DNA from 2 places in the Streptomyces fagopyri genome. Region 2 is predicted to be linked to the other one. Evidence: riboswitches for the same ligand, from Rfam matches in the RefSeq annotation. Region 2 holds a riboswitch; the other holds the start of a gene.

Region 1 (6,306 bases), 4.5 Mb from region 2:
CGGTCGATCTCGACCAGGTCCTCGGACTCGGTCGGCTCGATCATCAGCGTGCCCGCGACCGGGAAGGACATGGTGGGCGCGTGGAAGCCGTAGTCGATGAGCCGCTTGGCGACGTCGTCGACGCTGACGCCGGTCGCCTTCGTCAGCGGACGCAGATCGATGATGCACTCGTGGGCGACGAGCCCGCCGGGGCCGGTGTACAGCACCGGGTAGTGCGGCTCCAGACGCTTGGCGATGTAGTTCGCCGACAGCACGGCGACCTGCGTGGCCCGCTTGAGGCCCTCGCCGCCCATCAGGCGGACGTACGCCCACGAGATGGGCAGGATGCCCGCGGAGCCCCAGGGCGCGGCGGAGATCGGGCCGACACCGGTCTCGGGACCGGCGGCGGGCTGGAGCGGGTGGTTCGGCAGGTACGGCGCGAGGTGCGCGCGCACACCGACCGGGCCGACACCCGGACCGCCGCCGCCGTGCGGGATGCAGAACGTCTTGTGCAGGTTCAGGTGGGAGACGTCACCGCCGAAGTGGCCCGGCTTGGCGAGGCCCACCAGCGCGTTGAGGTTGGCGCCGTCGACGTACACCTGCCCGCCCGCCTCGTGCACCTGGGCGCAGATGTCGGCGACGTGCTCCTCGAACACACCGTGCGTCGAGGGGTACGTGATCATCAGCACGGACAGCTCGTCACGGTGCTGCTCGATCTTGGCACGCAGGTCCGTGATGTCGACCTCGCCGTCCTCGGCGGTCTTCACGACGACGACCTTCATGCCGGCCATCACGGCGCTCGCGGCGTTCGTGCCGTGCGCCGAGGACGGGATCAGGCAGACCGTGCGCTGCTCGTCGCCGTTGGCCCGGTGGTAGCCGCGGACGGCGAGCAGACCGGCCAGCTCGCCCTGCGAACCGGCGTTGGGCTGCAACGACACCTTGTCGTACCCGGTGACCTCGGCGAGCCGCGTCTCCAGCTCCTCGATGAGCGTGAGATAGCCGCCCGCCTGCTCGGCGGGTACGAACGGGTGCAGCTGGCCGAACTCGGGCCAGGTGACCGGCTCCATCTCGGTGGTCGCGTTGAGCTTCATGGTGCAGGAGCCCAGCGGGATCATGCCGCGGTCCAGCGCGTAGTCGCGGTCGGAGAGCCTGCGCAGGTAGCGCAGCATCGCCGTCTCGGAACGGTACTGGTGGAACACCGGGTGCGTGAGGTAGTCGTCGGTGCGCAGCCGCGCCGCGGGAAGCGTGTCCTCGGTGAGCGCGTCCAGCGCCTCGATGTCGCCCTCGACTCCGAACGCGGTCCACACGGCGGCCAGTTGCCTGCGCGCGGTGGTCTCGTCACAGGCGATCGACACGTGGTCGGCGTCGACCAGGTGGAGGTTGACGCCCTGGTCGCGCGCGCCGGTCACGATCTCGGCGGCCCGGCCCGGCACCCGGACGGTCAGGGTGTCGAAGTACGCGCCGTGCACGACCTCGACGCCGCCGGCCTTCAGCCCCTCGGCGAGGAGGGTGGCGTAGCGGTGGGTGCGACGGGCGATCGTCCTCAGTCCGTCCGGCCCGTGGTAGACCGCGTACATGCCCGCCATCACGGCGAGCAGCACCTGAGCGGTGCAGATGTTGCTGGTCGCCTTCTCACGGCGGATGTGCTGCTCACGCGTCTGCAGGGCGAGCCGGTACGCCTTGTGTCCGTCCGCGTCGACGGAGACGCCGACCAGTCGGCCGGGCAGGCTGCGCGCGAACTTCTCGCGCACCGCCATGTATCCGGCGTGCGGACCGCCGAAGCCCATCGGGACGCCGAACCGCTGCGTCGTGCCGACCGCGATGTCGGCGCCGAGCTCGCCGGGCGAGGTGAGCAGGGTCAGCGCGAGCAGGTCGGCGGCCACGGTGACGACCGCGCCGAGCTCGTGCGCCTGCTCGATGACGGGCTTGAGGTCGCGTACGGCACCGGAGGCGCCCGGGTACTGGATGAGCACACCGTTGATCTCGCGCTCGGCGATCGCGGCCGGGATGCCCTCGCTCAGGTCGGCGACGACCACCTCGACGCCGGTGGGCTCGGCGCGGGTCTCGATGACGGCGACGGTCTGCGGCAGGGCGTCCGCGTCGATCAGGAAGAGGCCCTTCTTGTTCTTGCCCATGCGCCGGGACAGCGCCATCGCCTCGGCGGCCGCGGTGCCCTCGTCCAGCAGCGAGGCGCCGGAGGTGGGCAGGCCCGTCAGCTCGGCGACCACGGTCTGGAAGTTGAGCAGCGCCTCCAGGCGGCCCTGCGAGATCTCCGGCTGGTACGGCGTGTACGCGGTGTACCAGGCCGGGTTCTCCATGACGTTGCGCAGGATCACCGGCGGCGTGAAGGTGCCGTAGTAACCGAGGCCGATCATCGAGTCGAGGACCTGGTTGCGGTCCGCGAGGGAGCGCAGCTCGGCCAGGACCTCGGCCTCGGTGCGCGCGCCCGGGAGATCCAGCGCCTCGGCGTTCTTGATCACGTCCGGCACGGCGGCGGCCGTCAGCTCGTCCAGCGAGCCGTACCCGACCTGCGCGAGCATCTTGGCCCGCGCTTCCGGGGCGGGCCCGATGTGGCGCTGCTCGAAGGGGATGCCCTGTTCGAGCTCGGAGAGCGGAATGCGGTGGGCGGTCATTGCGGAGGCCTCCTGGTCACACACGACCTTCGAGGGGCACCACGGCGTAGGTGCCCCGACGGCCTCCCCCTCTGTCATCTCGACCTGAGAGCTTCACCGGACCGCCGACCCGCTGCGACCCGGCTTTCACCGTCGGTGAGAGCGGAAGCCATCGGCCCCCGCCCTGCTTTCCAGAGTGACCTCGTCCGTGCGGTACGTGAGCCTGAGAGATTCCGGGGAGGATTTGCTCCTTCGGCGCCTCCGATGGTGTCTGGAGGACTCTCCCGCACGGGGTCAGCAGCCGCTTGCCAGCGTACCAGCGAGAACAACGCACGAGCTTTCGAGTGGCCACCGTCACGAATGTGCTCTTTCGTAGTGCCTACGGATGAGTTGCAATCGACTGGAGGGCCCGTGCAGACCGACATCGATCCGCGCAACCTGATCGGCCGCAAGGCGCTCGACCGCAACGGCGCCAAGATCGGCACGGTCGACGAGGTCTATCTGGACGACGCGACCGGCATACCGGAGTGGGCCGCCATACGTACGGGCCTGTTCAGCAGGGACGCCTTCGTGCCCCTGGAGCCCAGCGAACTCGTCGAGGGCAGTCTGCGGGTCCCCTTCGAACGCGCCCTGATCAAGGACGCCCCCGACTTCGGCGTGGGCCGCCACCTCTCTCCCGAGCAGGAACTCCAGCTCTACCACCACTACGGTCTCGACGTGACGCCTCCGGCCCTCCCGCCGGACCACGACTTCGGCCGTCTGGCGGGAACGGACGAGACCTGAGACACCCCTTCGGACCGCTGAGCCGCGTCCGAAGTACGGCGGGCCGCGCGACTCGCCGGTCGGCCGGCCAGTGACGGCGGGCGACGCCCGGCCCGATTCCCGGCGGTCGCCCCAGCCCGTCCCGGCGGTCGCCCCACCGGCGCCCCAGCCCGTCCTGGCAGTCGGCCCGTCCCGGCGGCCGAGCCGAACGGGCTCAAGCCCTCCCGGGCGTACCGGCGCACACACCGGACGAGTCCTCGGGTCTTCGTCGCACCAACGGCAGCGGATCCGCCGGTTCCAGGGCCGCGTCGTCGGTGCGGAACGTCCGCACCCGCCCCGGTCGCGAGTCCGGCGTCTCGAATCGCACGGTCACCCTTCCCAGCCCGCTGCCCTGCACCCAGCCGTGCCCGTACTCGGCATGGTGCACGTCGTGCCCCGCGGGCCAGCGCCGCTCGGCCGCCGTCACCTGCTCGGCCGCAGGGTCCTCCGCCGCGGCCTCGTCGGGATGCTCCTGCGCCGCCGTCTCCTCCTCGGCGGCCCTGGCCTGCGCCTGCGCCTGGGCCTGGGCCTGGGCGAAGAGGTCCTCCTGCGTGTAGTCGGCGAGCCCTGACACCCCGACGCCCAGCAGACGTACGCCTCCCGTCGTGTCCACCGCCTCCAGGAGCCGGCCCGCCGCCTCCCGTACGACGGCGGGGTCGTCCGTGGGTCCCCGGAGCGTCTCGGACCGGGTCAGCGTCGAGAAGTCGTACCTGCGCACCTTGAGCACGATGGTCCGTCCCGACAGGCCGGCCCCGCGCAGCCGCTGCACACACCGGTCGGCCAGCCGCTGCACCTCGAGCCCGACCCGCACCCGGTCATGGATGTCCACGTCGTAGGTGTCCTCGACCGACACGGACTTCGTCTCCCGCTCGGCCACCACGGGCCGCTCGTCGCGCGCCAGCGCCATCGCGTACAGCGCGTGCCCGTGAGCCTTGCCGAGCAGCCGTACGAGCTCGTCCTCGCCCGCCTCGGCGATCTCGTCGACGGTGGTGATCCCGCCCCGTCGCAGATGGTCCCCGGTGGCGGGCCCCACGCCCGGCAGGGTCCGCACCGGCATCGGCCCGAGCAGCGCCCGCTCCGTGCCCGGCTCGATCACCACCAGGCCGTCGGGCTTGGCCTGCTCGGAGGCGATCTTGGCGAGCATCTTGGAGGCCGCGAGCCCCACGGATCCCGTCAGGCCCGTGACAGCCCTGATGTCCGCGCGCAGCTTCGCCCCCGCCAGCCGCGCCGAGGCGTCGTCCCAGGCGGTTCCCCCGGCCTCCAGATCGACGAACGCCTCGTCCAGGCTCAGCGGCTCCACCAGGGGGGACAGGGTCCGCAGCAGACCCATCACCTGGTCACTGATCTCCCGGTAGAGCCCGAAACGCGGCACGAGATACGCGGCGTTCGGCGCGAGCCTGCGCGCCTGGGCCATCGGCATCGCCGAGTGCACCCCGAAGACGCGGGCCTCGTAGGAGGCGGTGGCGACCACGCCGCGCATCCCGAGGCCGCCCACGACGACGGCCTTCCCGCGCAGGCTCGGCTTGGACGCCTGCTCCGCCGAGGCGAAGAAGGCATCCATGTCGAGATGCAGGATCGTGGGGGCGTTTCTCACACCCCTGATGCTGCCCTACGCCACTGACAATGCCCCAGTACTCCGCCGCGCACCGCCGAGCCCGCCTGCGGAGGCGCCCCCGCCGGTCCGCACCACGTCGCCGCGGCACGGACCGCCGGATCGCGCCGACCGTCAGACCGCGCGGTTGCGCCGGCGGGCCAGCTCGTCCGCGGGGTTGTGGCGGACGAGCGTCTCGCCCGTGTCCACCCGCTCCCCGTGCAACTGCGAGAGGGCGTTCTCCACGTCACGCCACACCACGCCGACGGCGATCCCGAAGACACCCTGGCCGCCCTGGAGCAGGGCGTGGACCTCGTCGGGCGAGGAACACTCGTAGACGGTCGCGCCGTCGCTCATCAGCGTCAGTCGCTCCAGGTCCCGGAAGCCGCGCTCCCTGAGGTGCTGGACCGTGGTGCGGATGTTCTGCAGCGACACTCCCGTGTCGAGGAACCGCTTCACGATCTTCAGGACCACCACGTCCCGGAAGCTGTACAACCGCTGCGTCCCCGACCCGTAGGCGGGCCGCACGCTCGGCTCGACCAGACCGGTCCTGGCCCAGTAGTCGAGCTGCCGGTAGGTGATGCCCGCGGCGGCACACGCCGTGGGCCCCCGGTAACCGATCTCCTCGGCCGCCGTCCCACCCTCGCCCGGCACCGCTGTCGGCCGCTGCGGAACGGGATCGGCCGCACTGTCGTGATGGGGGTACCCCCTGCTCGAGCCGAGCCGAGAGCTTGGGGGAGGGTACGGGCCGCTCTCCCCCAGACCGCGTCCGGGGGCACCCCCAGCCGTACCGTCGCCGCTGCTTCTCACGCCGACCTCCGTCCTTGACCTGCCTTCTCGACGGTAGGCAGTCACCAGGGGTGCGTCAACGATCGCCACACTCGGCACGCCGAGTGATAATCACCCTAGGAGTGGTTTCCCGTGTCCCACCGCGGGGAAAGGCTAGCCGAATGCTCTCGGAGTGAGCCGCAGCGCGCCACAGTCGCCACGGGCAATTGCCGCCGGGAGTACTCCGATCCCGTGACGCGGCGCGGCTGCGGGAACGGATGTCCGGGCGCCCGCCGGGGGCGCCCGGCCCCGTCACTGGCTGTTGGTCCCGAAGTCCTCGGGCGAGATCTGGTCGAGGAACTCGCGGAACTTCTCCACCTCGTCCTCCTGCTCGTCCGGGATCGCGATTCCCGCGTCGTCGAGCACCCCGTCACTGCCGTAGATCGGCGTTCCGGTGCGCAGCGCCAGCGCTATGGCGTCGGACGGGCGGGCACTGACCTCGATACCGCTGGCGAACACCAGCTCCGCGTAGAAGACCCCCTCACGCAGATCGGT
Region 2 (6,306 bases):
GCCGAGATCGACAGCCCGGTCTCCTTGGTCAGCCGCAGCAGCTCGTCGCCCGTGCGGAAGGCGTACTTCAGGACGGTGTCGTCCAGCTTGATGCGGTCCTCGCCCACCGCGTCCTCGTCGACCACGAAGCCGCCGCCGACGGAGTAGTACGTCTTCTCCAGCACGAGTTCGCCGGAGGCGCCGTACGCGAAGATCGTCATGCCGTTCGCGTGGTACGGGAGCGCCTTGCGCCGGTGCAGGACCAGGTCGTCGTCGAAGGAGAAGGGGATCTCCCGCTCGCCGAGCAGACTGATGCGGCCGGAGGCCTTGATCTCCTCGACGCGGTCGTCTGCGCCCTCCACGTCCACGGTCCGCGGCGAGGCGCCCTCCAGACCGAGCAGCACCGCCTTGGGGGTGCCGTGCCCGTGCCCGGTCGCGCCCAGTGAGCCGTACAGCTCGGCCCGGACGGAGGCCACGGCGGGCAGCAGGTCCTCGTTGCGCAGCCGGTGGGCGAACATCCGTGCCGCGCGCATCGGGCCCACCGTGTGGGAGCTGGACGGGCCTATGCCGATCGAGAACAGGTCGAAGACCGAGATGGCCACGGGAACTCCTAGCAAGCGGGGTGGTGCATGGGGTGGGCGCCGCACACAGCTGTGCTTCCAGTGTGCGCGGCGCCCCGAAGAATCGTACGTTCCGCGCGAACTACTTCAGGCCGGGGTACAGCGGGTGCTTGTCGGCCAGAGCGGACACCCGGGCCTTGAGGGCGTCCGCGTCGTAGGACGGCTTCAGCGTCTCGGCGATGATGTCCGCGACCTCGGTGAAGTCCTCGGCCTGGAAGCCGCGGGTGGCGAGGGCGGGCGTGCCGATGCGCAGTCCCGAGGTCACCATCGGGGGTCGCGGGTCATTCGGGATCGCGTTCCGGTTGACCGTGATGCCGACCTCGTGCAGCCGGTCCTCGGCCTGCTGTCCGTCCAGCTCGGAGTTGCGCAGGTCGACCAGGACCAGGTGCACCTCCGTGCCGCCCGACAGGACCGAGACACCGTGCTCGGTGACGTCGGCCCGCACCAGGCGCTCGGCGAGGATCCGCGCGCCGTCGAGCGTGCGCTGCTGGCGCTCCTTGAAGTCGTCGGTGGCGGCGACCTTGAAGGAGACGGCCTTCGCGGCGATCACGTGCTCCAGGGGACCGCCCTGCTGGCCGGGGAAGACCGCGGAGTTGATCTTCTTGGCCAGTTCGGCGGTGGAGAGGATCACGCCACCGCGCGGGCCGCCCAGCGTCTTGTGGGTGGTCGTGGTGACGACGTGGGCGTGCGGCACCGGGTTCGGGTGCAGCCCCGCGGCGACCAGGCCGGCGAAGTGCGCCATGTCGACCATCAGGTACGCGCCGACCTCGTCCGCGATCCGGCGGAAGGCGGCGAAGTCGAGCTGCCGGGGGTAGGCGGACCAGCCGGCGACGATCAGCTTCGGCCTGGACTCCTTGGCGAGGCGCTCGACCTCGGCCATGTCGACCTGACCCGACTCCTCGTCCACGTGGTACGCGACCACGTTGTAGAGCTTGCCGGAAAAGTTGATCTTCATGCCGTGGGTCAGGTGCCCGCCGTGCGCGAGGTTCAGGCCCATGATCGTGTCGCCCGGCTTGAGCAGCGCGAACATCGCGGCCGCGTTGGCCTGGGCGCCCGAGTGCGGCTGCACGTTCGCGTGCTCGGCGCCGAACAGCGCCTTGACGCGGTCGATGGCGATCTGCTCGACGACGTCGACGTGCTCGCAGCCGCCGTAGTAGCGGCGGCCCGGGTAGCCCTCGGCGTACTTGTTGGTCAGGACCGAGCCCTGGGCCTCCATGACCGCGACCGGAGCGAAGTTCTCCGAGGCGATCATCTCCAGGGTGGACTGCTGGCGGTGCAGCTCGGCGTCGACGGCGGCCGCGACGTCCGGGTCCAGCTCGTGAAGGGGCGTGTTCAGAAGCGACATGCGGTGACTCCTCAGCCGGCGGTGAAGGCGGTGTACTCGTCGGCGGACATCAGGTCGTCCGGCTCGCCCGTGACGCGTACCTTGAACAGCCAGCCGCCCTCGAAGGGGGCGGAGTTCACCAGCGACGGGTCGTCCACCACGTCCTGGTTGGCCTCCACGATCTCGCCGGTGACCGGCGCGTACAGGTCACTGACCGACTTGGTCGACTCCAGCTCGCCGCAGGACTCGCCCGCGGTCACCGTGTCACCGACCTCCGGAAGCTGGGCGTAGACGACATCGCCGAGCGCGTTGGCCGCGAACTCGGTGATGCCGACCGTCGAGACGCCGTCCTCGGCGACCGACAGCCACTCGTGCTCCTTGCTGTAGCGCAGCTGCTGGGGGTTGCTCATGGCCTGAATTCTCCTGTACGCGGGGGAGTGCTGATGCACGGGTACGGACGGGGTGTCGGGTGTCCTGGGACAAGGGAAGGACGAGGGAAGGGCAGGGACGGACAACGGAAAGGGGACAGGGCGCGACGGGGTACGTCACGTCGACGCGCCCGAGCCCCGGTGGACCTACTTCTGGCGCTTGTAGAACGGCAGCGCCACGACCTCGTACGGTTCGTGACTGCCCCGGATGTCCACGCCGACCCCGGGGGTGCCCGGTGCGGCGTGCGCGGCGTCGACGTAGGCCATCGCGATCGGCCGGCCCAGCGTCGGGGAGGGAGCGCCGGAGGTGACCTCGCCGACGACCGTGCCGCCCGTGACCACGGCGAACCCGGCGCGCGGCACCCGGCGGCCCTCGGCGACGAGCCCGACGAGCACCCGCGGGGGGTTCGCGGCGGCGCGTTCGGCGGCGGCCTCCAGGGCCTCGCGGCCCACGAAGTCGCCCTCCTTCTCGAACTTCACGACGCGCCCGAGCCCCGCGTCGAAGGGGGTGAGCGAGGTGGTCAGCTCGTGCCCGTACAGCGGCATGCCCGCCTCCAGGCGCAGTGTGTCGCGGCAGGACAGACCGCACGGGACCAGCCCGGCCGGCGCGCCCGCCTCGGTCAGCGCCTGCCACAGCTTCTCGGCGTCGGACGGGGCCACGAAGAGCTCGAAACCGTCCTCGCCCGTGTAGCCGGTGCGCGCGATCAGCGCCGGGACGCCCGCGACCGTGCCGGGCAGACCGGCGTAGTACTTCAGGCCGTCGAGGTCGGCGTCGGTGAGCGACTTGAGGATGCCGGGGGACTCGGGGCCCTGCACGGCGAGCAGCGCGTACGCGTCCCGGTCGTCGCGGACCTCGGCGTCGAAACCGCCGGCGCGCTCGGTCAGCGCGCCGAGGACGACCTCGGCGTTGGAGGCGTTGGCGACGACCATGTACTCGGTCTCGGCCAGCCGGTACACGATCAGGTCGTCGAGGATGCCGCCGTCCGCACGGCAGATCATGGTGTAGCGGGCACGGCCCACGCCGACGGAGGCGATGTTGCCGACCAGCGCGTGGTTCAGGAGCGCGGCCGCCTGCGGGCCGGTGACCGTGATCTCGCCCATGTGCGAGAGGTCGAAGAGACCGGCCCGGGTGCGGACGGCGACGTGCTCGTCGCGCTCGGAGCCGTACCGCAGGGGCATGTCCCAGCCCGCGAAGTCGGTCATCGTCGCGCCCAGCGAGCGATGCAGGGCATCGAGCGCGGTACGACGGGGTGCGTTACTGCTCATCGGTGGGGCTCCCAAGGCATGACGGCGAGGTCGTTCCTCCCCATCTGTCATCGGAACCTGAGAGGTTCATCACGACCCCGCGAACGGAGGTCATGACTTGCACCTTGGGTGGAGCCACCGGTGAGCGGCCCGCTTTTCAGATGTGCCTCGCCCGCGCGGTAACGGGGCCTGAGAGATTCAAGGGAGGGACTTGCTCCTTCGGCGTCCCAGCAGAACGTACGTCACACGGATGCGTGCACGTCACTGGGAACTCTCCCGCGCGGATTCAAGCGGCCGGTATGCAGTTGGCGGGCACATCATTGCACGCGCCGTCCGATGACGGCAGTCCGCATCTGTAACCGGGCTGTGGCAGTCCGAACACGGAAACAGGAAGCGCCGCGCATTACCTTCTCTTTACACTCGACGGGGATGGGACTCCAGACCCAAGGGGAGGACGATCACGGTGAACAGGACCAGGGCGTACGCGACGACCTCGGCCCTCGCGCTGCCGCAGCAGCCGAGTACCCCGGTCCGGGAGGGGTGCGGCACGCTTCCGGCGGCCGTCGTGCGCGACCTCAGGGAGCGCGCGGGACACAGCCCGCACGGTCTGTACTTCGGCACGGCGGACCTCGTGGTGGTCACCGGACTGCCGGGCAGCGGCAAGTCGACCCTGATGCGCCGCGCGGTCGCCGGCCGGCGCGTGGACTCCCAGGACACCCGCGACCGCTGGGACGGCCGGCTGGCGCGCCGGCTCCCGTACGCGGTCTACCGCCCCCTCGTCCGCCTCGCGCACTACGCGGGCCTGCGCCGCACGCTGCGCTCCGGCGCCGGCGTCGTCGTCCACGACTGCGGTACCCAGGCGTGGGTGCGCCGCTGGCTCGCCCGGGAGGCCCGCCGCCGCGGCGGCACACTCCACCTCCTGCTCCTCGACGTCACCGCGGGCACGGCGCTGGAGGGTCAGCGTGAGCGCGGCAGGGGCGTCTCGCGGTACGCGTTCGCGCGGCACCGGGGCGCGCTGAGCCGGCTGCTGCGCTCCGTCGAGCGGGGCGAACTGCCGGAGGGCTGCGGCTCGGCGGTGCTCCTCGACCGCACCGCCGCGGACGTGCTGCGCCGGATCGACTTCGACGGCTGATCCGACGGCTGGGAGGGTGCGGGGCCGGTCACCGGGGCACGCGCCGCACGGGAACCCGTCGTGCCGGAGCCCGTCGCACGGGAGCGCGGAGCCGGTCGGACGAAGGCCGTACGCGAGCTCGTACCGGAGAACGGGACATCGTCGTACGAGAGGGTCGTAGGCGCCCACTAACCTTTCCAGCCGGAGCACCACAGCGGAGCACCCGAGCAGCAGACCAGAACAGCACACCAGGACACCGGAACACCGGATCAGCGGTTCACAGCAGGCGGTAGACAGATGGACTTCCCCGACTTCCCGGCACCAGCGCACCCGCACCCCCACCCGCACGGCGGCTGGCCGGGCAACGAACTGGAGGAGGTGCTCTCCGCGTCGCTCGGAGTGCCCTCGGCGGGCGGCCGCATCGTCGAGGTCCTCGGCCGCAGCTTCGTCTGGGTGCCGCTGCCCAACGGCGGCGGACCGCACGCGGGCCCCCTCGACCTGCCCACCCTGGAGATCGACGGCCAGGCGTACGTACCGGTCTTCAGCTCCGAGGAGCAGTTCCGCCAGGTCGTCGGGAGCCATCTGTCGTTCACCATCGCGCCCGCCGTCGAGTTCGCGCGCGGGCTGCCCCCGCAGGTCGGCGTCGCGATCAACCCGGGCGGTGTGGTGGGCGTACCGCTGCCGCCCCTCGCGGTCGCCGAGCTGTGCCGTGCCGGACGCACCCCGCTGGACGGTCCCGCGAGCGGCGGCCGGGTGAAACTCTTCGAACCCGACTGGCAGGACGAGCCGGTGGACTTCCTGGCCGCGGCCTCGGGCGAGTTCGCGGCGACCGGTGTGGTGCTGACCGCGCGCCGCTGCCTGGCCAGCATCGAGGGCGACGACCCCGTGATGTTCATCGGGGTCGAACTGGCGGGCTGGGAGGGCGACGCCACGGCGCCTCCGCTGGACGCGCTGGGCCGGGCCCTCGGCCGGGTGCCGGTGGACCGGCCGGTGAACATGGTGTTCCTGGACGTCGCGCAGGACCCGGTGGGGGAGTGGATGCGCGTGAACGTGCGCCCGTTCTACCGGCAGGGCTACTGACGCGGTGGCCCCTCCCGCGCCATGCGTCAAGTCGCTGTCAGGATCGCCGCTTAAGCTGGTTTCATGGCTCGGTCGGGGTGTGGTCGAGGTGTCGACGCACCCGGGCCACCGGTGTCGCTGGCGTAATGGGTGAGTTCATCGTGATTTCTTCGCGAAGGGGCGATTGAGGGTGAGTGCGTCGGGCACGGCCGCGGCCGGACAGGTCGAGCACATGCTGCGCCAGGTGACGCCCGGGCGTTACGACGCCTACGAGGCGCTCCTTCGCGCGCTCGCGACCCCGTCGTCCGGCCAGGTGTGGATGCTGCTCTGGCACGGCCAGGGCGGCTCCCCGGACGCCCAGTACGGAAACATGGAGGTGGGCGGTTTCGGCTACGCGCCGTGCGTCACCTCCGCCCAGGAGCTCTCGGCCAGTGGCTGGAACAGGTCGTACGAGGTCGTCGACGGCCTCGACGTGGCCCGCACCCTCTACCCCGACCACTTCGGACTCTGGCTCAACCCGCACGCCCCGGGCGGCGGGCT

Evidence for each region. Region 2 has a riboswitch for glycine ahead of gcvT (glycine cleavage system aminomethyltransferase GcvT). Riboswitches for the same ligand answer to the same signal wherever they lie in the genome.
Region 1: another riboswitch for glycine. It lies ahead of gcvP (aminomethyl-transferring glycine dehydrogenase); the one in region 2 lies ahead of gcvT (glycine cleavage system aminomethyltransferase GcvT).

What each region holds. Positions count from the first base shown of each region.
Region 1 covers NZ_CP045643.1:7,686,811-7,693,116, reverse strand. The annotation lists gene gcvP (aminomethyl-transferring glycine dehydrogenase) at 1-2,612, opposite strand, end outside; glycine riboswitch at 2,793-2,888, opposite strand; gene GFH48_RS33260 (PRC-barrel domain-containing protein) at 3,003-3,374, shown strand; gene GFH48_RS33255 (DNA polymerase IV) at 3,568-4,986, opposite strand; gene GFH48_RS33250 (MerR family transcriptional regulator) at 5,119-5,793, opposite strand; gene GFH48_RS33245 (bifunctional nuclease family protein) at 6,064-6,306, opposite strand, start outside.
Region 2 covers NZ_CP045643.1:3,153,466-3,159,771, reverse strand. The annotation lists gene GFH48_RS13415 (L-serine ammonia-lyase) at 1-581, opposite strand, end outside; gene glyA (serine hydroxymethyltransferase) at 682-1,944, opposite strand; gene gcvH (glycine cleavage system protein GcvH) at 1,956-2,333, opposite strand; gene gcvT (glycine cleavage system aminomethyltransferase GcvT) at 2,499-3,617, opposite strand; glycine riboswitch at 3,652-3,763, opposite strand; glycine riboswitch at 3,764-3,885, opposite strand; gene GFH48_RS13395 (AAA family ATPase) at 4,054-4,728, shown strand; gene GFH48_RS13390 (enhanced serine sensitivity protein SseB) at 5,005-5,787, shown strand; gene GFH48_RS13385 (enhanced serine sensitivity protein SseB C-terminal domain-containing protein) at 5,957-6,306, shown strand, end outside.